Regions from separate parts of the Sinorhizobium sp. Y406 genome, predicted to be linked through region 3. Evidence: riboswitches for the same ligand, from Rfam matches in the RefSeq annotation. Region 3 holds a riboswitch; each other region holds the start of a gene.
The links. A riboswitch is a leader RNA that binds a small molecule or an ion and turns the genes downstream of it on or off. The one in region 3 is predicted to bind thiamine pyrophosphate.
Positions count from the first base shown of each region.

Region 1 (7,944 bases), on a different replicon from region 3:
GCGCCGCGCAGGTCGCCTTCGCGGCGCCGATCTCGCCGCGGATGTCCTCGTCGCTCAAGTCCTTGATCCGAAGCTGCACCAGCTTGACGCCGAGCGGCACGAGGCGTTCGATCCAGGCGGCGCTGTCGACGATGAGATAGAAGGGGTCGAGCTTCACGAGAACACCGCCTTTCCGATGACCGGGGTTGAGGGGACGGCCATGTCGCGCGGCTCGATCATGCCGGCCTGAAAGGCCGCATGACCGGCTTCGATCGCATTGGCGAAGGCCTCCGCCATTGCGGCCGGGTCGCCGGCGCCGGCGACCGCCGTGTTGAGCAGCACCGCCTCGAAGCCGAGTTCCATCACCGTTGCGGCATGCGACGGGCGGCCGATACCGGCGTCGACGATCAGCGGCACATCGGGAAAATCCGCCCGCATGGCGCGCAGCGCCGGCAGGTTCTGCGGGCCCATGGCGCTGCCGATTGGCGCGCACCAGGGCATCAGCACCTTGCAGCCGGCGCTGAGCAGCCGTTCCGCGACGACGAGGTCGTCGGTCGTGTAGGGGAACACCTCGAAGCCTTCGCCGACGAGGATGCGCGCCGCCTCGACCAGGCCGAAGACGTCCGGCTGCAACGTGTCGTGATGGCCGATCACCTCCAGCTTGATCCAGTTAGTCGAAAAGACCTCCCGCGCCATCTTCGCCGTCAGCACCGCTTCCGACACGGAATAGCAGCCGGCGGTGTTCGGCAGCACGCGCACGCCGAGCTCGCGGATCAATTCGAAGAAAGCGCCGCCGTTCCTGCCGCCGGCGGTCTCGCGGCGGAGCGATACGGTGACGATCTCCGTGCCCGAGCGGCGCACGGCCTCCGCGAGAACGGCGGGGGAGGGATAACGCGCGGTCCCGAGGAGGAGGCGCGAGGAGACTCGGGTTCCGTAGAGTTCGAGCATGTCAGCCTCCCTGCATCGGCGAGAGCACTTCGATCCGGTCGCCGTCGGAAAGCCGGCAGGTGCTGCGATCCTCGCGGTGCACCAGTTCCCCGTTGACGGCCGTCGCCAGCCACTCGCCCTCGTATTCGAGCGCCAGCAAAAGCTCCGACAACGTCGCTGCGCCGCTCTCCAGCGTCTCGCCATTGACGATCAAGGTCATTGGATTGCTCCGTGTCGAAAAGATGGGTGGCGGTCCGCCGCCGCGGGTTCCTCGAAGACGGGAGTGAAGGGCGGATGTTCCCCGGCACAGAGCCTTTCCGCCAGCTGCCGCGCCATGGTGGGGGCAAGCAGGAAGCCGTGGCGGTACATGCCGGCGATCGCGAACCCGTCGTCACGGTCGAGGACGCGGGGCAGGTTGTCGGCGAAGGCCGGACGAATGCCGACGCCAGTCTCCACGACACGCGCCTCGCCGAAGGCGGGATGTACCGCGTAGGCGGCGTTCAGCAGCTCCATCAGCGAGCGAGCGGTGATCGGTCCGTCATCATCGGTCTCGATCATGGTCGCGCCGACCATGAACCGGTGGTCTTCGCGCGGCACGACATAGAGCGGATGGCGCGGATGAAGCAGGCGGACCGGCCTCGAGAGGCTGATCTCCGGGGTTTCCAGAAAAAGCATCTCGCCGCGCACGCCGCGAAGGCCGGGCGTGGTGGCGATCGCCGCGGCGCCCGTGCATTCGACCACGGCGGCATAGGATCGATCGGAGGGCACGTCCGAACAGCCGAGGTGGAAATGGACGCCGCTCGCAATCAGTGTCTCGTAGAGGCCGGCCATCGCCTTCCGCGGATCGAGATGGGCTTCCTCGGCAAAGAACAGCGCCCGCTCGAAGCGGCCCGCGAGGTCCGGTTCGAGCTCTGCGATCGCGTTGCCGCCGACCCATTCATATCCGCGGGTGCGGGCGGCGAAGCGATCGAGTTCTCCGCTGTCGCGGCCAGCCGCGACGACAAGTGTACCCTTGCGGAATACCGCGCCAGGGAGGGCCTCCTCCCACCAGTCGGCAGAGGAAAGCCCAAGCGTCAACACGGCTTCGTCGCCCGCTTCGCGTTCGCAAAACGGCGCGAGCATGCCGCCGGCATAGGTGGATGCGCCGGTTCCGACGGTTTCCGCCGCATCGACCACCTCCACCGCGATGCCGCGGCGGCTGAGCTCGAGGGCGGTGGCGAGACCGGCGACGCCGGCTCCCTTGATCAGGACCGGCATCTCATTCTCCCGGCTGCGTTTCTGGCGCGACCGGCATGTAGAGATCACCGCCGTCGCGGTATTTCGCCGCCATGGTCTCCAGCCCCTCCTTCTGCGCTTCGGCGCGGATGTCGTGGGAGATCCGCATGGAGCAGAATTTCGGGCCGCACATTGAACAGAAATGCGCCACCTTGTGCGCTTCCTTAGGCAGCGTCTCGTCGTGGAAATTGCGCGCCGTTTCCGGATCGAGCGAGAGGTTGAACTGGTCCTCCCAGCGGAACTCGAAGCGGGCGCGCGACAGCGCGTCGTCGCGGATGCGGGCCGCCGGATGCCCCTTGGCGAGGTCGGCCGCGTGCGCGGCGATCTTGTAGGTGATGACGCCCACCTTGACGTCGTTGCGGTCGGGCAGCCCCAGATGCTCCTTCGGTGTCACGTAGCAGAGCATGGCGGTGCCGAACCAGCCGATCATCGCCGCGCCGATCCCGGAGGTGATGTGGTCGTAGCCGGGCGCGATGTCGGTCGTCAGCGGCCCGAGTGTATAGAAGGGGGCCTCGCCGCAGGTTTTGAGCTGCTTGTCCATGTTCTCCTTGATCTTGTGCATCGGCACATGGCCGGGGCCCTCGATCATCACCTGGCAGTCCTTCGCCCAGGCGATTTTCGTCAGTTCGCCGAGCGTTTCGAGTTCGGCGAACTGCGCCCGGTCATTGGCGTCGGCGATCGAGCCGGGACGCAGGCCGTCGCCGAGCGAGAAGGAGACGTCATAGGCGCGGCAGATGTCGCAGATCTCCTCGAAATGCTCGTAGAGGAAGCTTTCGCGGTGGTGGTGCAGGCACCACTTGGCCATGATCGAGCCGCCACGCGAGACGATGCCGGTGACGCGGTCGACGGTCAGCGGGATATAATGGAGCCGCACGCCGGCATGGATGGTGAAATAGTCGACCCCCTGTTCGGCCTGCTCGATCAGCGTGTCGCGGAAAACCTCCCAGGTGAGATCCTCGGCGATGCCATTCACCTTCTCCAAGGCCTGGTAGAGCGGCACCGTGCCGATCGGCACCGGCGAGTTGCGGATGATCCATTCGCGAATATTGTGGATGTTGCGGCCGGTCGAAAGGTCCATCACCGTGTCGGCGCCCCAGCGCGTCGCCCAGACCATCTTCTCGACTTCCTCGGCCATCGACGAGGTGACGGCGGAATTGCCGATATTGGCGTTGATCTTCACCAGGAAGTTCCGGCCGATGATCATCGGTTCGGATTCCGGATGGTTGATGTTGGCGGGGATGATCGCCCGGCCGCCAGCGACCTCCTGGCGGACGAATTCCGGCGTGACGAAATCAGGCACCGACGCGCCGAAGCTCTCGCCGTCGCGTGTGAGTGTCTCTTTCGCCGCCTTGCGCCCGAGGTTTTCGCGGATGGCGATGAACTCCATCTCCGGCGTGATGATGCCGGCCCGGGCATAGGCGAGCTGGGTGACGGCCCGGCCCGGCTTGGCGCGCAGCGGCTGATGGAGCATGGGGAATTCCGGCGTCAGCCGCTCGCCGGTGGCAAAACCGTTGTCCTCCGCCTTGACGGCGCGGCCCTCGTAACGCTCGACATCGCCGCGTGCCACGATCCAGTCGTGGCGCAACCGCGGCAGGCCCGCATCGATGCGGATACCGGCATCTTCGATCGTATAGGGGCCGGAGGAATCGTAGACCGTGACCGGAGGCTCCCCGGAGGTCGGATGCAGTGCGATCTCGCGCATCGGCACGCGCAGATCGGGATGGAGTTCGCCCGGTTTGTAGACTTTTTTCGAGGCGGGGAGAGGTCCCTGCGTGACGGAGGGCGGCGTGGAAAGAGGTTTGAGAACGTTCATCTTGAGGCTCCAATTCTTGCGTTGGAGACCCAGTTCTGAAGCCGGAAGGATGAAAAGACGCTGTGCCGACGGAACGTGAAACTACGGAGTCCTGGCTTTCGCACGTCTGCACCGTCCCTACGCCAGTATGAACTGGATCAGGTTCAACGGGTCACTGCGCGCTTCAGCAGTATCTCAGCCCCTTGCCGGGACCCCCCTGGTGAATGGCGCCCATAGTCACCGATATCGCCGCGCCGTCAAGATGGTTTTTTGGGACCCCAGCGAGGCACTCGCGGTGGACTGTCTCGTTTCTCGCCTCCCGCTTGGTTGGAACATCAGGGCACAGGGACTATTCTCTTTTGGAAACTGATCGCGATCAGTGCGGTCGGGCGCAGCCTTGTCGATAGTGGATGGGATGGGAATGAGGAGCGTGTTCTGATCAGTAAGTTCGGGGAGAAGGCCTTGCACGTGTGGAGCCGAAAGTGGGGAAGAGAGCCCCGGTCGACTCCCGTATCGCCGATGCGCAGCTTCTGGGGGCTGATGTGGGCTTATTGGTTTTCCGAGAAGTGGCAGGAGGCCTGGGGGCTGGCAGCGATCATCGTCGTGCTCACGGGTCTGTCGGCGATTGCGAGCGTCTGGTTCGCCGAAGCCTCGGGCGAACTCGTCAGCGCGATAGCCTTTCTCCACCATCCGCAAAATCCGACGACGCTCAGCTCCATTCTGACGATCGCGGGGACGCTCGCCGCGATCATGGTGCTGAAATCCATCGCGTTCACGGCCGTGCGCCACTTCTTCTCGACGACCCTGCATCGCAAATGGCGGGCCTGGCTCGACCGACGCTTCAATGACGCACTGCTCGACTGCAATCATACCCATCTTCACCTGCAGCGCGGCGTGGCGGAAGCCATTCCGACGTCGGTGGGCGTGCCGGACAACATAGACCAACGCGTCCAGGAATCGATCAAGGGCATGACCGGCGGCGCCATCGGGCTTGCCATGGGCGTTGCCGGGGTGACCCTGTCGCTCTACTTCGTCGGCGGCAGGATCATCGAGACCTCGACGGAGGTCAGCGGGCTCGAGTTTCTCGGCAGCTATGGCAGCGCCTTTCTGACGCTTGTTGCCGTCGCCGCCTACGTGCCCTTCAATACCTATATCGCCGCCAAGCTCGGCGCGATCCAGCAGCGGCTCGACGTCCGGATGCAATGGGCCGAGGGCAGCTACCGCCGCGAGCTGACGACGCTTCTCCACCGCAGCTTCCATGTCGCGGCCTCGCAAGCGGAAGGGGTACAGAAGCGGATCCACAGGCGGCGCTATCGCGACATCGACCAGACCTGGTCGAACCTGAACATCCTGACGGCGTGTTATATGGGCTTCGAGCTCGTTCACAATTTCTTCGGCCAGCGCATCGTCGCCTATGCTCCAGGTCTGCTTCCCTATGTCGACGGCAAGGTCACGCTGCAGGGCTATGTCACCGGGGCGGAGCTTGCCAATGCGATCATCAATGATTGCTCCTGGTTCATCCACGTCATGCCGGACATAGCAAGGCTGAGAGCGAATGCGCGCCGCATCACCGATCTCGCCAATGCGATCGAGGACGTTCAGCGGCCCCGCGCTTTCTATGCCCGGACAGGTCACGCGGAGTTGAACCGCGTCTGGCAGGATCCCGAATTCGGCGTGACGATCCGCCGTCTCGAGCTGATGCATCCTGGCCATGACCTGCCCTTCATCACGACCGGCTATCTCCACATCAGTCCTGGCGAATGGGCGCTTCTCGTCGGCAGGTCGGGCAGCGGCAAGTCGTCGCTGCTCAAGGCGATAAACGGTCTCTGGCCGCATGGCCGCGGCACCGTCGCCCTGCCCGGAAACGTGCGCACGCTCTTTGCCGCCCAGGACGTGAAGCTGCCGCCGATATCGCTGAAGGAACTGATATGCCTGCCCGAGCCGGGCGACGCGTTTACGGATCGGGAAGCTTTAGCGGCGCTTTCCATGGCCGGCCTTGCCGAATTCGTCGGCGATCTCGCCGCGGAGGGGCGCGGTGCGCAAAGCTGGGACCAGCTCCTTTCCGGAGGGCAGAAGCAGAAGCTGGTGCTTGCGCGCATCCTCCTGCAACGGCCGGGCCTGATCTTCCTTGACGAACCGACCGGCGCGCTCGACGTCGAGGCGACGGTCGCGTTCCATCAGGCGATCAAGGATGTGTGCCCCGGCGCAACCGTCGTCAGCATCATGCATGACGCAGTGCCGCCGAAATCTGCAAAAGGCGAGAATTATTACGACAGCGTGCTCGCCATTGCCGACGGCCGCGTGACGAAGCGGTCGCTGCCGAAACTGGCAGGTGGCCCGGTCGGTCCCGCGCGCGTGAGGCGGCATCCGGAGCCAATGGGGCCAGGATCGAGATGAAGCCCGCCACCATATGAATTGAGGAAGACCCTAATTAAATTAATTTGGATGCGAAGCGACAGGAGCCCCTCCATGTCGCTATCAATGACCGGGTGCGCCGCCTGCTCCCTCGGTAACAAGGGTTCCCCTGATCGGCTGCTAAATTTGGGCAGCCAACCAGGAGAGCACACGATGCGTGTCATTCTAGTCGCTATGATTGCCTCAGTTCTGAGCATACTTGCCTTCAAATACGCTGATCATTCTCTGGGGAATGTGCAGATCGTGGCGACGGCTCAGGAACTTGCAAGCAGTTAACGGTCGGCTGCTTCACTCACTGCCCTCGCATTCAAACGCTTTACAGGGAATGGACCAAGCCGGCATTGCGGTCCTGGTACTTATCTTCACCCTCATCGCTGTCGTATTGAGTATCCTGGCAGTGGGCCCAAGAGATGAGGCGCCGCCCACCGAACCGACATTGATTCCTCGGTACCGTCGTCTATGCGCTTGGTAGGGGGTGACCCGCCGCCGTCAACGCCGAGCAGAACGGCAATGGCGGCAGCGGCGGTACCTCAGCTACGGTTGGTGAGCGTTCGGAGCTTGCGAGCAGCGCCGCGGGCGCATCCGCACCAGCCGGCGGGCGGCAACAGCACTGACCGGGCGCTGTCTGGAGGCCGTCGGGGACGATCGTCGCGACCGCGGATAAGACGCACCACGCTGCAGGCGGAAAGAATTCGGGATTACTGCCCGCAGCTGCGCCACCGCGGCAGCACTCGTGGGCAAATGTGGCTGCGCCGCGGCCTGCGACAAAGGCGCCGCGGCTCATATTTCCTTAAATCGTAATACAGGCTGTAATAAAAAGTGCTGTAACGATCCATCGCATCTGAAGAGATGGGCTGCGCGGTAGTTGAGACGCGAACCCGCAACGGTTATTCTTGCTGCGATTGATTGCATTAACGGGCGTCGCGTGCCGTCGACCCAGACCGCTGCACACTATCGGGCGTCACGAATACGTGCGTCCCAGCGTGGTATTGTTGTTAATTGCATAGGGGCTGTCATCGAATTTCCAAGAGGGGCGGGTTCCTATCGCGGCCGGTCATGGTCGGTCGCCAGGGCTGAAACTGCAGTTGGACATTCGGAATGAGCGGGCAGACGGGCGCTTGCGAAGCGGCCGTGCGTGACCCCTGTGTGCTTGAGGTCCCGAACAGGGATGCTCACAGGCAAGGGAGGGGGGGACGTGAATTTGCACTGGGGGAGTCGCAATTTACACCGGGGGAGCCGCAGGCGGGTAAGGGAGCCGCAATCGACGCCCGTTTCCGCAATGCGCAGCTTTTGGGGGGTAATGGGCGCCTACTGGCTTTCCGACAGATGGAAGGAAGCATGGGGGCTCGCCGCGGTTATCATCGTGCTTACGGCCTTGTCGGCAATGGCCAGTGTCTGGTTTGCCGAGGCGTCGGGCGAACTCGTCAGTGCAATCGCCTTTCTTCACCATCCACAAAACGCGACGACGCTCACCTCCATCCTGGCAAGCGCGGGAACATTGGCCGGGATCGTCGTGCTCAAGGAGATCGGATTCATCGCAATCCGCCACTTCTTCT
Region 1 is NZ_CM178975.1:1,193,919-1,201,862, reverse strand. It holds gene AC4P1R_RS22480 (thiamine phosphate synthase) at 1-157, opposite strand, end outside; gene AC4P1R_RS22475 (thiazole synthase) at 154-927, opposite strand; gene thiS (sulfur carrier protein ThiS) at 929-1,126, opposite strand; gene thiO (glycine oxidase ThiO) at 1,123-2,163, opposite strand; gene thiC (phosphomethylpyrimidine synthase ThiC) at 2,165-3,994, opposite strand; TPP riboswitch at 4,091-4,202, opposite strand; gene AC4P1R_RS22455 (ABC transporter ATP-binding protein/permease) at 4,493-6,370, shown strand; gene AC4P1R_RS22450 (ABC transporter ATP-binding protein/permease) at 7,668-7,944, shown strand, end outside.
Region 1: it holds a riboswitch for thiamine pyrophosphate, as region 3 does, so the genes downstream of both, thiC (phosphomethylpyrimidine synthase ThiC) here and thiB (thiamine ABC transporter substrate binding subunit) in region 3, are expected to answer to the same signal.

Region 2 (7,944 bases), on a different replicon from region 3:
GCCGGCATTTAGTGTGCCGCTCAGCACCGGTTCGCCGGACCGCCGGCGGACTGGCAGGGCCTCTCCGGTCAGAGCCGACTCGTCGATGACGGCGACATTGCCGTCCTCCACATTTCCGTCCACCGCCACGACTTCTCCTGCACGCACCAGGATGCAATTGCCGGCCGTCAGCGCGCCGACGGGCACCTCCTCCCATTGCCCTTCCGCTAAGCGCATGGCGGTGCTCGGCGCCCGATCAAGCAGCGCCGTCAGCTCGCGCCGCGCCCGCCGCTGCGCAAACTCCTCCAATGCCTGCCCGCCCGTGAACATCAGCGCGACGATGCTGCCGGTCAGGTATTCTCCAAGGAGAAGCGCGCCCGCCATCGCGAGTGCGGCGATGATGTCGAGCCCGAATTCCCTTTTGCCGAGGCTGATCGCGATCTCGGTGATGAGGCTCGTCAGCACAACTGCGGTGCCCGCAGCCCAAGCGGCTGTGCTGATCTCGGGCCGGCCGGCGAACCAGGCGGCGCCGCCCGTCAGCAGCGCCGAAGCAATCAGCGCGAGGAGAAGGCGCCGGCCCAATTCCTCTCCCTGCGAAATCAGTTTGGATAAGCGGTTCGGCGTCAAGTTTTCTCCTTTGCAGGGGACAAGAATATGCGAGGCGCCTTCCGGCGCCTTGACCCTGCGCAAGTCGTCTGCAAGCGCGCTTTTTAGGCCGCCATGTCGAGTAATCGCTCAAATTGTCGTGAGCCGGGCGCCCACCGCATGGCTGTGCAGCGCTTTGGCTCTAGGTCGTGGGCATGATCAGGTTCGTGGCCGTTATTCTATCGCTTCTGGTCTGCGTTTCGCCAGTGATCGCGCAGCAGACCTCCGCTGTGCCGGGTCTTCTCAAGAGCCTCGCAGGACGGGACGATCTCAAGTCCCTGAAGACGATCATCGTCGCCCAGGACGGCGAAGTGGTCGCGGAACAGGGCTATCGCGGCCATCGGCCATCGGAATCGACCAATATCAAGTCAGCGTCGAAGTCGATCATCTCGGCTCTCGTCGGCATCGCTATCGACAAAGGTCTTCTTACAGGACCCGAGCAGAAGATCGCCCCCATTCTCAAGTCGGACCTGCCTTCCCCGGCCGACCCGCGCATCGGCGACATCACGATCGGCAACCTGTTGTCGATGCAGGCGGGATTGGGCCGACTGTCCGGCCCGAACTACGGGCGCTGGGTTTCAAGCCGCAATTGGGTTCGTTTCGCACTTGCGCAGCCGTTCGACGCGGAGCCGGGAGGGAGGATGCTCTATTCGACGGCGTCGACGCATCTCCTGTCGGCGATCCTGACGAAAGTTGGCGGCAAGTCGACCCTGGCCCTTGCGCGCGAATGGCTGGGCCCGGTCGACGGGTTTCGCATCGACGCCTGGTCGCGGGATCCGCAGGGGATCTATCTCGGCGGAAACGAGATGGCCATGACCGCCCGCTCTCTGCTCACCTTCGGCGAGCTCTACCGCAATCGCGGCCGGACGGAGGATGGGCGCCAAGTCATCCCGGACAATTGGATCGATCTCTCCTGGCAGGCACACACGAATTCGCGATTTTCCGGCGACGCCTATGGCTACGGCTGGTTCACCCGGCAGATCGGCGGCGAAGACGTGCATTTCGCCTGGGGTTACGGCGGCCAGATGCTCTATATCGTGCCGGACTTGAAGCTGACCGTCGTGATGACCTCCGAACAGGATGGGCCTTCCGCCCGTACCGGCTATCGAGACGCACTGCACGGCGTCCTCGCCGACATCATCGACACGCTGGAAGCCGACTGATGAAATCCTCCGCGCTCGTGCATCCGCAGTAACGTACCGCGCGGCTCAAAAAAGACCGCCACGAAACACGTGGTTTCGCGGCGAATGATGGTATCTATCCCCGGTTGGCCGGCGGTCTCAAGCCGTCGGCTGCTTGGTCTTCCTGAGATAGGGTAGAACCGTCTCGAAGGAGCCGAAGCGCTGGACGGCATCCTCGTTCGACACCGCGGCCGTGATGATGACATCCTCGCCCTGTTTCCAGTTGGCGGGCGTTGCCACCTGATGCTTGGCGGTGAGCTGGATCGAATCGATCGCCCGCAGGATCTCTTCGAAATTGCGGCCGGTGGTCATCGGATAGCTCAGCATCAGCTTGATCTTCTTATCCGGACCAATGACGTAGACCGACCGCACGGTCGCATTGTCGGCAGGCGTGCGGCCCTCGGAAGTGTCCCCGGCGTCGGCCGGCAGCATGTCGTAAAGCTTGGCCACCTTGAGATCGCGATCGCCGATCAGCGGATATTCGACATCAAAGCCCGTCGCGAGCTTGATGTCGCCCTTCCACTTGGCATGGCTCTCGACCGGATCGACGGAGATGCCGATGATCTTGACGCCGCGTTTGCGGAATTCGTCTTCCACCCCCGCCATGGCGCCGAGTTCGGTGGTGCATACGGGCGTGAAATTCTTCGGGTGAGAGAAGAGGACCGCCCATCCGTCACCGACCCATTCGTGGAAATTGATCGTGCCGTGGGTCGTCTCTGCGGTAAAATCGGGGGCAGTATCGTTGATGCGCAGGGCCATGATGTGCTCCTTTCGTGTCGGAGGAATTGCGCAAGAATAGCGCAAACGGCAAAGTTTTCGAGCGCGAAACGCGTCGTCGCTCCCAGCAGTGAGAAAGATCGTCCGGCTTCACGTCGACCGGCTCGTGCGCCAGTGCCGCGGCCGCATTGCGTTGACACTCCGGGGCTGCTGACGCATAGAATGCCGGCATTCCGAGGGGAGCGCCTGACGGCGCTGAGACGGTGGTGAGCCGGACCCTTGAACCTGATCCGGGTCATGCCGGCGTAGGAACGGAATGGGTCGCCCTCGGCAAGCCAAGCCAATTCTTCGCCTTACCGGATCTCCGTGACGTGTGTCGGGAGTTCGATAGATGATGCCTCCTCGCCCCATTGCGCCGGTGGCGCTCACCATTGCCGGATCGGATTCGGGCGGCGGTGCCGGCATCCAGGCCGACCTCAAGACCTTCTCGGCGCTCGGGGTTTACGGTGCAAGCGTCGTCACGGCGATCACCGCGCAGAACACCAGGGGTGTTGCCGCCGTTGAGGACGTCTCGGCCGGAATGGTGGCGGCACAGATGGAAGCTGTACTTAGCGACCTTGACGTGAAGGCGGTGAAGATCGGCATGGTGTCGCGACGGGAGACAATTGCCGTCATCGCCGATGGCCTGCGCCGTTACGGCAGGCTTGCGGTCGTCGACCCGGTGATGGTTGCAACCTCCGGCGATCGTCTGCTCCACCCGGGAGCGATCGCAGCACTCATCGAAGACCTGCTGCCTCTGGCACTCGTCGCGACCCCGAACCTGGCCGAAGCGGCACTTCTGACCGGCCGTCCGACCGCCGAGAGTGAAGGAGAGATGGTGCGCCAGGCCGAGGCGCTCTTGAAGACTGGAGCCCGTTCCGTGCTGGTCAAAGGAGGACATCTGCCCGGTGGCGACGCCACGGACTTCTTCCTCGATGGCCAAACGTTGCTGCGTCTGCCGGCATCGCGCATAGAGACACACAATGATCACGGTACCGGCTGCACCCTTTCAGCTGCAATCGCCGCGGGCCTCGCTTCGGGGCTACCGCTCGCCGAAGCGGTCCGCGCAGCCAAACATTATCTGCATGGAGCAATTTCCGCCGCCGACGACCTGAAGGTCGGGCAGGGGCGGGGACCGGTGCATCATTTCCACCAATGGTGGAACTCTTAACGTCAAATTGGGAGGCATGCCAGCCTCATGCCCTGCTATTGCCATGGTTGAGCCGGAAAAGGCTATCGTCTATGGTTAACGAAAGACAGCGGGTTCAGCGATATGCACTTTCTTGCTCGTCGACTGGAGGCTTTCAATCGTGACGAACTGCCGGACTGGCGGCAGTCGCCAAGCCTATTGTGGCGTGCACTCCTGTTCGCGCCCCGGCTGATCGAATATTTCCTGTTTTACCTTCTGGCGTTCGGCGCCCTGATGGCGGCGATCGTCTTCATGGTTGCGGCGTGGATCGTCGGCCTCGACCGCAAGTCCAATTGAATCAGTCGCGCGGCGGCGCCTGCCGACCTGAGGTCCCGCACGGTAGAATTCTCACACGTGGAACATCGGCGGCGACATTGACGACAGTGCACGCGCTGGCGGCAAACCAGGACTTCGGTCGTCTTGCGGGCGATCCGAGCGCGCTCTACCGTTCAATCCCCAATTCGTCGCTTCTCGTGCGTGCCCCGATTAGCCTCGCTCTCAAACATGGAACACCCGCTCGAAAGCGAAGGCGGCGATGACGCCGCCTTCAAGTCCCTCGAAACAGATTTCAGGCGGAGGCCGCTGAAGGACTCGCGGGTCAAGCGGCCGTGTAGCGGGCCTCGGGTACATCCGGCTCGATGTAGTACTTGCCGTAACGATGCCGGTATTTCTCTGCGCCGTCGAAGTCGCTGTACTTCTGCAGCTCCTTCATATCGGTCTTGTTGAGAATGACGCCGAGAACCTTGGCATCGATCTGCGGCTCGGAATTGAGGAGATCGCGCACGAGCCTTGTGGGTGTCCTGCCCCATTCGACGACGAAGAGAACGCCGTCGGCGAGCGGCGCGAAGGCCTTCGCATCGACCACGGGGGCGAGGGCTGCGAGGTCGACGACGACATAGTCGAAGGAATTGCGGGCGTTCTCGATCAGCCCCGCCATGGCAGGCGATGCGAGCAATTCATTGCTCTGATGCCGCCTTTCGTTCGATGTGCCGCCGCCTGCAGGCAGGATTGCGAGCTTGGAGCGCTGATCCACCTTGATGCCCGCGGGCCAAGTGGCCTCGCCCGTCAGCACTTCCACCAGCCCTCCACGCGGCGCAGGCGTGATCAATCGGGTCAGGCCGGGCTTGCGGATATCGGCGTCAATCAGCAAGGTTCTCTTTCCGCTCGCGGCGAGAAGCGCCGCAAAGTTTGCCGCCACGACCGATTTGCCCTCGTCGGGCAGCGCGGAGGCGATTGCGATCACCCGGCTCTCGTTGCCGGGCAGCATATGATCGCAGGCGAGTTTTGCATTCCGGAACGTCTCCGCGAAAGCCGAGCGTGGCGCGTCGACGACGAGGCGCGAGAGCCGCGGGAACGGTAGAGAAGTTTCCTCGGCTTCGTGTGGCGGTCGGTCGGAGCCGAATCGCGCCCGCACGAGCTCCGTCGCTTTCTTGTGCCGGGATCCGACCAGGGGCAGGTAACCGAGCGACCGGTGGCCGAGGGCCGAGCGTACGTCACCTTCCAGGCGGAACGTGCGTTCGCGGAATTCGAGAAATGCCGCATAGGCACCGCCGACCAAAAGTCCGAGCACCGCCGAAAGCGCGAGCGTCATCGTCTTCTTCGGGCTCGAGGGTCCAACCGGAACACCGGCCTCGGAAATGACGCGAGCCTTGGCGATCGGGAAGGAGCGCTGCTGTGTCGCCTGCTCATAGCGCCCAAGATAGGACTCGTAGAGCGACTTCAGCGCCGCCGCTTTCTGTTCCAGACCGCGCAATTGCACCAGCGATTGGCTGGCATCGGAATTCTTGCCGGTAATACCTTCGATGCTCTCGCGCAGCGATGCCTCGCGCGAGCGGGCGACTTCATATTCGTTCCGGTAGCTGGCGGTCAGCTGCTTCAGTTCCTGATAGATCTGCCGCGCGATGTCCTCGCGCTCCCCGCGCAGCGAGACGGCCTGGGGATGATCCTCCCCGAAATTCTCCGAGACTTCGCGTTCGCGCTTGCCAATGGTGAGATAGCGGTTGCGGAGCTCCTTGATCACGGAATTGTCGCCCTCTTTAGGGGAGATGGTGGCGTTGTTGACTGCGCCCTCCGGTCCCTGATCGACAATCGATTTGTACTGGTTGTAGCGTGCGGAGGCGCTCGCCGTGTCCGCCTGTGCGACGATAAGCTGACTGTTGAGATCGGAGAGCTGTTGCTCGGACATCAGTTCGCCGCGAGCAGCCGTCAGCCCCTTCTCGCTGCGGAAACGTTCGACCTCGAGGGCCGCCGTCTGCGAGCGCTGTCTCAGGTCGTCGAGCCGCTCCTGCAGCCACACCGTCGCCCGCTCCGTCGCTTCGAAATTGGCGTTCAACTGATCCGTGAGATAGGCGTCGGCATAGGCCCGGGTCACCGTCGCCGCGAGTTGTGGATCGCTGGAGCGGTAGGCAAGGGCCACCACCGAGCTTCGTGACACGCGCTCGACATTCAGTGCCTGCTGGAGGAGCGCGGCCGCCTTCAGCCGACGTCCGTTGCGCGCAGCTTCTTCCGAGACAGCCGGTCCGCTCGAAAAGACATCGGCTGCCGACTTCACCCAGCCCATGACGATCGCGACCGGCGAACGCGGCGGATTGAGGATCGTCTCGTTCTCCGAAAGTTTCAGCGTGTCCACCACGCGCAACGCCAGTTCGCCGGACTTCAGGATTTCCACGGCACTCGCGATCTGATTGTCGAGCAGCTGGCTGTTCGTGGGTGTTCTCTCCTCCTCGGCATATTTCGACAGATCATCGTCGAGAAGGATGCTCGTCATCGAGGTATAGAGCGGCGTCGTGAAGAGGAGATATGCGGCCCCGAGCATGATGAAGAGCACCACGAAGCCCAACACCAACCGCGCCCGGCGAACGACGGCGGCAAAAAGCCGATCGAGATCGATAAAGCCGTCCGGCTGGTCGTCGCGGGGTATGATGCTCAATGGGACACTTCTCTGTTTCATCGGGGCCGCTCTGTTCATATTTTTCTCCGGTCCTCTTCCGGTGGCCGTAACCGGCCACCGGGAACCTTCTTATGCCGCGCGGGTGCGGCTTTCGTGAGACAGGACGATTTCGCGAACAGACTGGAACACGGTTTCGCCGATATCCGCTCTGGCAAGCGCGAAGGTGACGTTGGCCTCGATGAAGCCCTGCTTGGAGCCGCAATCGAAGGTGCGGCCTTCATAGGGATGAGCGTGGAAGGCTTGCTCGGCCGAAAGCTTGAGCATGCCGTCCGTCAATTGGATCTCGTTGCCGGCGCCGCGTGGCTGGTGCGTAAGGATTGAGAATATCTCCGGTTGCAGGATATAGCGGCCGTTGAGATAGTAGTTGGAGGGCGCCTTGCCGGGCGCCGGCTTCTCGACCATTTCGCTCACGGCGAAACCGTGCCGCACAGCGTCGCCCTTGCCGACAATGCCGTATTTGGAGGCGTCTTCGGGCGCGCATTGCTCCACGCCGACGACGTTGCCACCGACTTCGCGGTAAAGCTCCATGAGCCCGGCCATACAGCCGCGCTGGCCGAAGGAGACCATGTCCGGCAGCAACAGCGCAAACGGCTCGTCGCCAATGAGATCGCGGGCGCACCAGACCGCATGGCCCAGGCCGAGAGGCGCCTGCTGGCGGGTGAAACTGACGGATCCTGCCTTCGGCAGCATGGCCTCCAACTCGGAAATCTGCGCCTCCTTGCCCGAGCGCGAGAGTGAGGAAATGAGCTCCGGAGCGTCGTCGAAATGATCCTCGATTGCCTGCTTGTTGCGGCTGGTAACGAAGACGACGTGCTCGATTCCGGCTTGGCGCGCTTCGTCGACGGCATATTGCACCACGGGCCGATCCACAATGGTCAACATCTCCTTCGGCACAGCCTTCGTGGCTGGAAGGAATCTCGTTCCGCTTCCGGCCACGGGGATCACTGCTTTCCTGACGGTCCTGATACGGTCCATGGTATCATCCTTTGCTCGTATGGGGGGCTTTGCCCAAGGGGGATCGTTCGGCCGCCGCCGTCATGGCGGCGGGATGCTTCGGCCGCGCCGTCAGGCGGCGCAGCCGGGCGGCGATCGGCATGCTTAGATGCCGAAGCGCAAGCGGGTCGGCGAGCGCGGTCCTCAGCGCGCCGGCCAATGATTTCTTCTTCAACTGGTCGACGAGGACAAGAAACGAACGCGCCTGGCGGAAGCCGCGTTTGCGCTTGCGCTGCATCCGTTGGGAGAGG
Region 2 is NZ_CM178975.1:131,514-139,457, forward strand. It holds gene AC4P1R_RS17615 (heavy metal translocating P-type ATPase) at 1-561, opposite strand, end outside; gene AC4P1R_RS17620 (serine hydrolase domain-containing protein) at 780-1,787, shown strand; gene AC4P1R_RS17625 (peroxiredoxin) at 1,905-2,564, opposite strand; TPP riboswitch at 2,749-2,851, shown strand; gene thiD (bifunctional hydroxymethylpyrimidine kinase/phosphomethylpyrimidine kinase) at 2,917-3,732, shown strand; gene AC4P1R_RS17635 (hypothetical protein) at 3,835-4,047, shown strand; gene AC4P1R_RS17640 (polysaccharide biosynthesis tyrosine autokinase) at 4,349-6,718, opposite strand; gene AC4P1R_RS17645 (UTP--glucose-1-phosphate uridylyltransferase) at 6,770-7,675, opposite strand; gene AC4P1R_RS17650 (glycosyltransferase family 2 protein) at 7,680-7,944, opposite strand, start outside.
Region 2: it holds a riboswitch for thiamine pyrophosphate, as region 3 does, so the genes downstream of both, thiD (bifunctional hydroxymethylpyrimidine kinase/phosphomethylpyrimidine kinase) here and thiB (thiamine ABC transporter substrate binding subunit) in region 3, are expected to answer to the same signal.

Region 3 (7,944 bases):
CAGCTTTTCGAGCTCGGCGGCAAGCCTGGCAAAACCGTCCGGATCGCGGGAGAAGAGGTTGGGGTCGTGCATCTTCTCTTCCCGCCTGGCGATCTCCGCTTCGGCCTTGGCGATCTCCTTCGGCAGGGTCTCGAGCGCGAATTTCTGCTTGTAGGAAAGCTTGCCCTTCGCCTTCTGCGGCTCGGCGGTTTCGGCAGCAGCGTCGCTCGCCCTGGCCTTCTCCGACCTTTCCGCCTTGCGCCGCTCCTCGATCGCGCCCCGGCGCTGCGCCATCATGTCGGTATAGCCGCCGGCATATTCGATCCAGCGACCGTCGGGCGCCTCCGGATCGGCCGGTGCGATGGTGGAGGTCACCGTCCGGTCGAGGAAGTCGCGATCGTGGCTGACGAGGATCACCGTGCCGACGAAGCCGGCGACGATCTCCTGCAGGAGGTCGAGCGTCTCGATGTCGAGGTCGTTCGTCGGCTCGTCGAGGATCAGCAGGTTTACGGCGCGCGCGAGAATGCGGGCGAGCATCAGCCGCGCCCGCTCGCCGCCGGAAAGCTCGCGGATCGGCGTGCGCGCCTGCTCCGGCTGGAACAGGAACTCCTTCATGTAGCCCGTGACGTGGCGCTGCTCCCCATTGACCAGCAGCGTCTCGCCGCGCCCGTCGGTCAGATAATGCGCCAGCGTATCGTCGAGGTTGAGCTCCTCGCGTTTCTGGTCAAGCGTGGCGATCTCGAGATTGGTGCCGAGCCTGACACTGCCGGAATCCGGCTCGAGCTGGCCGGTCAGAAGCTTGAGCAGCGTCGTCTTGCCGGCGCCGTTCGGTCCGACGAGGCCGATCCGGTCGCCGCGATGGACGCGGATCGAGAAGGGCGCGACGATGGTGCGATCGCCATAGGCCTTGGTGATCTTTTCCGCCTCGATGACGAGCTTGCCCGACTCCCTGGCATCGGAAACGCCCGCCTGGATCGTGCCCTGCGGCCCTTTGTGGCCGCGATAGCGGGCACGCATGTCCTTGAGTTCGCCCAGCCGGCGCATGTTGCGCTTGCGCCGCGCGGTGACGCCATAGCGCAGCCAGTGCTCTTCCCGTTCGATCGCCTTGCCGAGCTTGTGCTGCTCCAGTTCCTCCGCCTCCAGCACCTCGTCGCGCCAGGCCTCGAAATGGGCAAAGCCGCGATCGAGCCGGCGCGACTGGCCGCGGTCGAGCCAGACGGTCGCGGTCGAGACCCTTTCGAGGAAACGCCGGTCGTGGGAGATCAGCACCAGCGCCGAACGGCTGCGCACGAGCTCGTCTTCCAGCCATTCGATCGTCGGCAGGTCGAGATGGTTGGTCGGCTCGTCGAGAAGCAGGATATCGGGCTCCGGCGCCATGACCCGCGCCAGCGCGGCGCGGCGCGCCTCGCCGCCGGAAAGCCGCTTGGGATCCTCTTCCCCCGTCAAACCGAGATGCTGCAACAGATAGCTGACGCGATAGGGGTCGTCGCCCGGGCCGAGCCCGGACTCCGCATAGGCCTGCACGTTGTCGTAGCCCTCGAAGTCCGGCGCCTGGTGCAGGTAGCGGATCGTCGCCGAGGGATGGCGGAAGACCTCGCCGGATTGCGGTTCGGCAAGGCCGGCGGCGATCTTCAGCAGCGTCGACTTGCCGGAACCATTGCGGCCGACGAGGCAGATGCGGTCGCCGGGCTCCACCTGCAGGCCGGCGCCGGCGAGAAGCGGCGCGCCGCCGAAGGTGAGGAAAATGTCGTCGAGTTTCAGGATGGGGGGCGCCAAGGCGTCAGGCTCCGGAAAGATCATAGGGCCGGGCAAGCACGACGGCCCGGCCGGATTTCAGGGAAAGGCGAACGGGGCCTTCCGCCACGTTGGAAATCGTCCGCGACGATCCGAAGGGCAGATGGAAATCGTCGAGCGGATAACGCGCGTTTTCGATGGTAAGGCCGGAAAGCTCGGTGAAACCGAGGATCGAGAACAGGCTGCCCTTGGGCAGGTCGATCTCCCGCGACCCCGGCCGCAGCGGCCAGGCCTCTTCCTCGCCGGAGGTCATGAAGACCGCAAGCCCCTCTTCCGCGAGCGCGGCGAGCCGCAACAAGTGCAGAAAGGCATGGTCGCTACGGGTGCCGCCGAGCGCACCGGCAAAGATCAGCGATGTCGCGCCGCGCGAAAGCGCCGCCTCGACGGCGATCTCGCCATCGGTGGCGTTCTTCTCCGCCGGGTATTTTTCCCGCGGCACCTCGGCGAATTCCGAAAAGAGTGACTCTTCGGTCGAATCGAAGTCGCCCACCCAGAGGTCCGGCAAGACTTGCAGCGTCCTCGCATGGCGCATGCCGCCGTCGGCGGCGATAAACCGGCTGCCGGCCAATTGCGCCGTTAGCCGCTCCGTCAGGGTAAGCGCGCCGCCGAGAAGAATTGTGAAGGGTGATTGGCTCATGGCAGAAGCCCATAGCGCAAAGCGGCTCTGAAGGGAAAGGCCCGGCACCGCCGTTTGCGTCCGGTATCCTTCGCCAACGTCACTCGCGCGGCTCGGGTTCCGCGCCATTGTCGGGCCGGAGCAGATCCGCATAGATGCCGGGCGTCGAATCCGGTATTTCCACCGCACCGACGGTACGCGTGTAGAATTCGGTCGGACCGGCACCGCCGATGATCGCATAGGCGTAGCCGGCCGCGCGCATCGCGATCAGGCTTTCAATGAGCAGCGCCTCGCCGATGCCGCGGCCGCGCATCGTCCCATCCACTCCGGTAGGGCCGAAGAAGCCGAGCGCGGTCACGTCATGGCAGGCGAATCCGACGAGCGCGCCCTGATGGAGCGCGATATGGATGCGTGTCGGCGTCGAGGAGAAGGCGGCTTCCGCCTCTCCCGCCCAGCCGGCGCCGAAATGCTCACCCACCCAGCAGACGACGGTCCGGCGCTCGGGCGCCATGGCGCGCCGGATCGAGATGTCGGGGCCGAGCCGGCCGGCGCGACTCTCCGGCAGGGCGTAGAGCCGAACGAGCATGTCTGGCATCAACCCATACCCCGCGCCTTGTGACCGGCCGTCCGTGAACTAACTTCGCCGGTACGTGTTGAACATGTGAGGAAGGCCTCCGCATCTTGATAGCGCAGACGGCGTGCCAAGCGAAAGCCCCTGACGCATCGCCGCAGACCTCATCAGACGCGCGGCGCTCTTAAAACTGCGCTTGCGTTGACTGCCCCCGGAAGCTAAATCTTGGCCTGCTCTAACGGGGTGCCATCCGCCGGCTTTCGGGCGGTGGCTGAGAGGCGTCACGCCAACCCGCGGAACCTGATCCGGCTCGTACCGGCGGAGGGATTAGAAGCGATCGGACCGAACGCCCTTTTCCCGTGCAGCAAGAACAACAGGGAAGAGGTGCCACATGCCCAGTTCATTCCACAGCAAGATAGTCAACCGGCTTGCGATCGCCGCCTTTGCCCTCGCCGCCTCTTCGGCAAGCGCCCTTGCCGCGGAAAAAACGCTGACGATCTACACCTATGAGAGCTTCATCAGCGAATGGGGCCCGGGCGCCAAGGTCGCCGAGGCTTTCGAGAAGAGTTGCGGCTGCAAGGTCGACTATGTCGGCGTCGCCGACGGGGTCGAGTTGCTGACGCGGCTGAAGCTCGAGGGTGAAGCCACGAAGGCCGACATCGTCCTCGGACTCGACACCAATCTGGTTGCCGAAGCCAAGGCCACCGGCTTGTTCGCGCCACACGCCCTCGACACCAAGGGGCTCGAGGTTCCCGGCGATTTTTCCGACGGCGTGTTCATTCCCTATGACTACGGCCACTTCGCCGTGGTTTATGACACGGAAGTGCTGAAGGAGCCGCCGAAGAGCCTGAAGGAACTGGTCGAAGGCGATCCGTCGCAGAAGATCGTCATCGAGGATCCGCGCACCTCGACGCCCGGCCTCGGGCTGCTGCTCTGGATGAAATCGGTTTATGGCGACGAGGCGGGCGAAGCCTGGGCCAAGCTCAAGGAACGTGTTCTGACGGTGACCCCCGGCTGGTCGGAGGCCTACGGACTCTTTACCAAGGGCGAGGCGCCGATGGTGCTTTCCTACACCACCTCGCCCGCCTACCATATGGTTGCCGAAAACACCGACCGCTACCAGGCGGCGCCATTCGCCGAGGGCCATTACATCCAGATCGAAGTGGCCGGCATGACGAAGAATGCGGACGATCCGGAACTTGCCCGGCAATTTCTCGCCTTCATGATCGGACCCGAATTCCAGTCGATCATTCCGACGACCAACTGGATGCTGCCGGTCGGCGAAACCAGGGAGCCCCTGCCGGAGGCGTTCGGCAAGCTCGTCCAGCCTGAAAAGACGTTCCTGATGTCGCCCCAAGACGTCGCCGATAACCGCAAGGCCTGGATCGACGAGTGGCTGGCGGCGATGAGCCGAAACTGAGGCCAAGCAGGTTCCGGGAAGTCGCACGCGAATTCCGATGAGAACCTGCAAAGGAATAAGAGCTAAATTGTTTGCGCGCGAGAACAGGATGACGATTGCCGCCGGGGGCTTGGTCCTCGGCGGCATCCTGCTTTTCGTCGGCCTCGCCGCTGCGGCTCTGCTCGCACACGGCGGCGCCGATGGCCGCCAGGATCTTTTCGACGCCTATGTCTGGCGCGTCACCCGGTTCACGCTTCTGCAGGCAAGCCTCTCGACCGGACTGTCGATCCTCTTCGCGATCCCCGTCGCCCGCGCGCTTGCCCGCCAGGCCGCCTTTCCGGGCCGCATCTGGCTGTTGCGGCTGATGGCGCTGCCGCTGGGGCTGCCTGCGCTGGTCGCCGCGCTCGGCCTGATCGAGGTCTGGGGTCGGCAAGGCTTTCTCAACCGGGCCCTGACGGCCATCGGCATCGTCGCACCAATCAGCATCTACGGGCTTTTCGGCATCCTTTTGGCCCATGTCTTTTTCAACATGCCGCTGGCCGTGAGGCTTATGCTCGCCGGACTTGAGCGTATCCCGGCCGAATACTGGCGCACCTCCGCCAATCTTGGCATGGGCTCGTTCGCGATCTTCCGCTTCATCGAATGGCCGGCGATCCGCGGCCTGCTGCCGGGCATTGCCGGCCTCGTCTTCATGCTCTGCGCCACCAGCTTCACGCTGGTGCTGACGCTTGGCGGCGGCCCCGCCGCAAGCACCATCGAGGTGGCGATCTACCAGGCGCTGCGTTTCGATTTCGATCCGCCGCGGGCGATCGCGCTGGCCGGCCTCCAGGTGGTGCTGACCGGTCTTCTGCTTTTCCTCCTCAAATTCGTGGCGCCGCCGCCGGAGGAGGGCGAGACCAGCGGCAGGGCGATCCGCCGCTTCGACGGTTCTAAAGGCGTTGCGCGCCTTGCCGATCGGATCTGGCTGACCCTTGCGCTGATTTTCGTCGGCACACCCTTCGCCGCCATCGCGGCGTCCGGCTTGCGGGCGGATCTGGCCCGGCTGCTTTCCGAACATGCCTTCCACCAGGCACTGCTGACGAGCGCCGCAGTCGCACTGCCTTCGGCGGCGATCGCCGTCGCAATCGCCGCCCTGATGATCCGCACCCAGCGGCTGGTGCTTTCTCGGCGGCGCCGCGGCATGCCGGCCCGGTTCTTTGCCGGTACGATCGGCGCCAGCATGTCCTTTATCCTGCTCGCCCCGCCGATCGTGCTCGGCGCCGGGTGGTTCCTGCTATTGCGCCCCTTCGGCGACGTCGCCCGCTTCGCCCCCTTGGTCGTTATCGCCATCAATGCGCTGATGGCGCTGCCGTTCGTGCATCGGGTGCTCGCCCCCGCCATGGCCACCCATGCGGTGCGAACCGAGCGTCTCGCCGCAAGCCTCGGCATAGGCGGCTTCCATCGCCTGCGATGGATCGATTGGCCGCCGCTGCGCAAGGCCTTCTTCACGGCCTTTTCCTTTGCCCTCGCCCTGTCGCTCGGAGATCTTGGCGCGATCGCGCTTTTCGGTTCGCAGGACCTCGCCACCCTGCCCTGGCTGCTCTATAGCCGCATGGGCAGCTACCGCACCGCCGACGCGGCGGGGCTCGCCCTTCTACTCGGCATCCTGTGCCTGATCTTCACCATGCTCGGCACGGCGGGGGATGACAAAACGCGAGGCCTGCGGACATGACTTCCGCAGCCGTTATCCTCAGGGACGCAAAGGTGCGCTTCGAAACGACGGTTCTGGCGTTCGACTGCACCGTTCCGGCGGGAGAGATCGTCGCCGTCGCCGGTCCCTCCGGCTCGGGAAAGTCGACGCTCCTCAACGTCATCGCCGGCTTTGAGGAGCCGGACGAAGGCGAGGTCCGCATCTTCGGCGACGACATGGCCGGCCGCCTGCCGGCCAACCGGCCCGTCTCGGTCATCTTTCAGGAAAACAACCTCTTCACGCATCTCGACGTCGCCGCCAATGTCGGTTTCGGCATCAGTCCCTCGCTTCGCCTGTGCCGCGGCGATCGCGAGAGGATCGAAGAGGCGCTCGACCGAGTCGGCCTTGCCGGCTTCGGCGAGCGATTGCCGCCGACGCTTTCCGGCGGCGAACGCCAGAGGGTGGCGCTTGCCCGCGCGCTGGTGCGCCACCGGCCGCTGCTTCTGCTAGACGAGCCCTTCGCTGCGCTCGACCCCGGCATGCGCGCGGAAATGCGCAACCTGCTTGCCGATCTCCATCACGAGGAGGGCAATACCATCCTGATGATCACGCATCATCCCGATGACGTGAGGCTCTTCTCCGACAGCGTGCTTTTCCTCGATCAGGGACATATAGTCGCCCACGATCCGATCGACCGCTTTCTGGGGCGGCGGGACCTCACGGCGATCAACCGCTTTCTCGGCCAAGAATCAGGACGATGAAATTTAGCACGGCGAAATTTAATCTGCCCTTCGCCACAATTTGACCGCCGGGCTGTGCGACGGGCGGAACACCCGGCCGGGTGGACGCGTTACTCGCGCATCCGTTGCTGCGATACCACGGGGCAACTATTTCTATCGGGATCGGCTAGGCAGATGGCGCTTAAATCGATAGAGCAGGGATCGTAGCTGACGAAACCCTATGCCGGGGAACCCTATCCGGCTGAAAAGGTGGGATTTTTCATCGCTGACGGTAGATGGGACCGAGAGCCCGGGCGACTTCGGCGGCTGAGATTGGGCTGAGGCATGGCAAGGCAGACAGTCACAAACGACTGGTTTCCGGCGTGGCGCGGAGGCAAGACGGCGCGATCCCTGGTTGTGTTATCCAGTGCCGCGCTGCTCTCCGCCTGCCAATCGCTGATCGAGCAGACCTACGAGCCGACCGTCTCGCCCTCCTCCAATCCGCAGATCGTCGAGGAAGTGCAGAAGAACGATCCGCGTGCCCAGCTCGGCGCGCGCGAACATCCGCGCATTGTGGCGAGCTACGGCGGCGAATATCGCGACGCCAAGACGGAGCGGCTGGTCGCCCGCATCACCGGCGCGCTGACGGCGGTCTCCGAAAACCCGCAACAGTCCTACCGCATCACCATCCTCAATTCTCCGGCGATCAACGCCTTTGCGCTTCCCGGCGGTTACCTCTACGTGACACGCGGCCTGCTGGCGCTTGCCGACGACGCCTCCGAGGTCGCAGCCGTGCTGTCTCACGAAATGGCGCATGTCACGGCCAATCACGGCATCCAGCGCCAGCAGCGCGAGGAAGCCGAGGTGATCGCCAGCCGCGTGGTGGCCGAAGTGCTCTCCTCCAATCTCGCCGGCAAACAGGCGCTCGCCCGCGGCAAGCTCAGGCTTGCCGCCTTCTCGCGCAACCAGGAACTGCAGGCGGACGTGATCGGCGTGCGCATGCTGGGCGAAGCCGGCTATGATCCTTATGCGGCGGCACGCTTCCTCGATTCCATGGCCGCCTATGCCCGCTTTACCGCCGTCGATCCCGAATCGGACCAGAGCCTCGACTTCCTCTCGAGCCACCCCAATGCGCCGCAACGCGTCGAACTGGCACGCCGTCATGCGCGCGCCTTCGGCCCGGAAGGGACGAGCGGC
Region 3 is NZ_CM178974.1:3,119,661-3,127,604, forward strand. It holds gene AC4P1R_RS14775 (ABC-F family ATP-binding cassette domain-containing protein) at 1-1,755, opposite strand, end outside; gene AC4P1R_RS14780 (thiamine diphosphokinase) at 1,760-2,410, opposite strand; gene AC4P1R_RS14785 (GNAT family N-acetyltransferase) at 2,490-2,984, opposite strand; TPP riboswitch at 3,190-3,304, shown strand; gene thiB (thiamine ABC transporter substrate binding subunit) at 3,352-4,380, shown strand; gene thiP (thiamine/thiamine pyrophosphate ABC transporter permease ThiP) at 4,469-6,070, shown strand; gene AC4P1R_RS14800 (thiamine ABC transporter ATP-binding protein) at 6,067-6,789, shown strand; gene AC4P1R_RS14805 (M48 family metalloprotease) at 7,093-7,944, shown strand, end outside.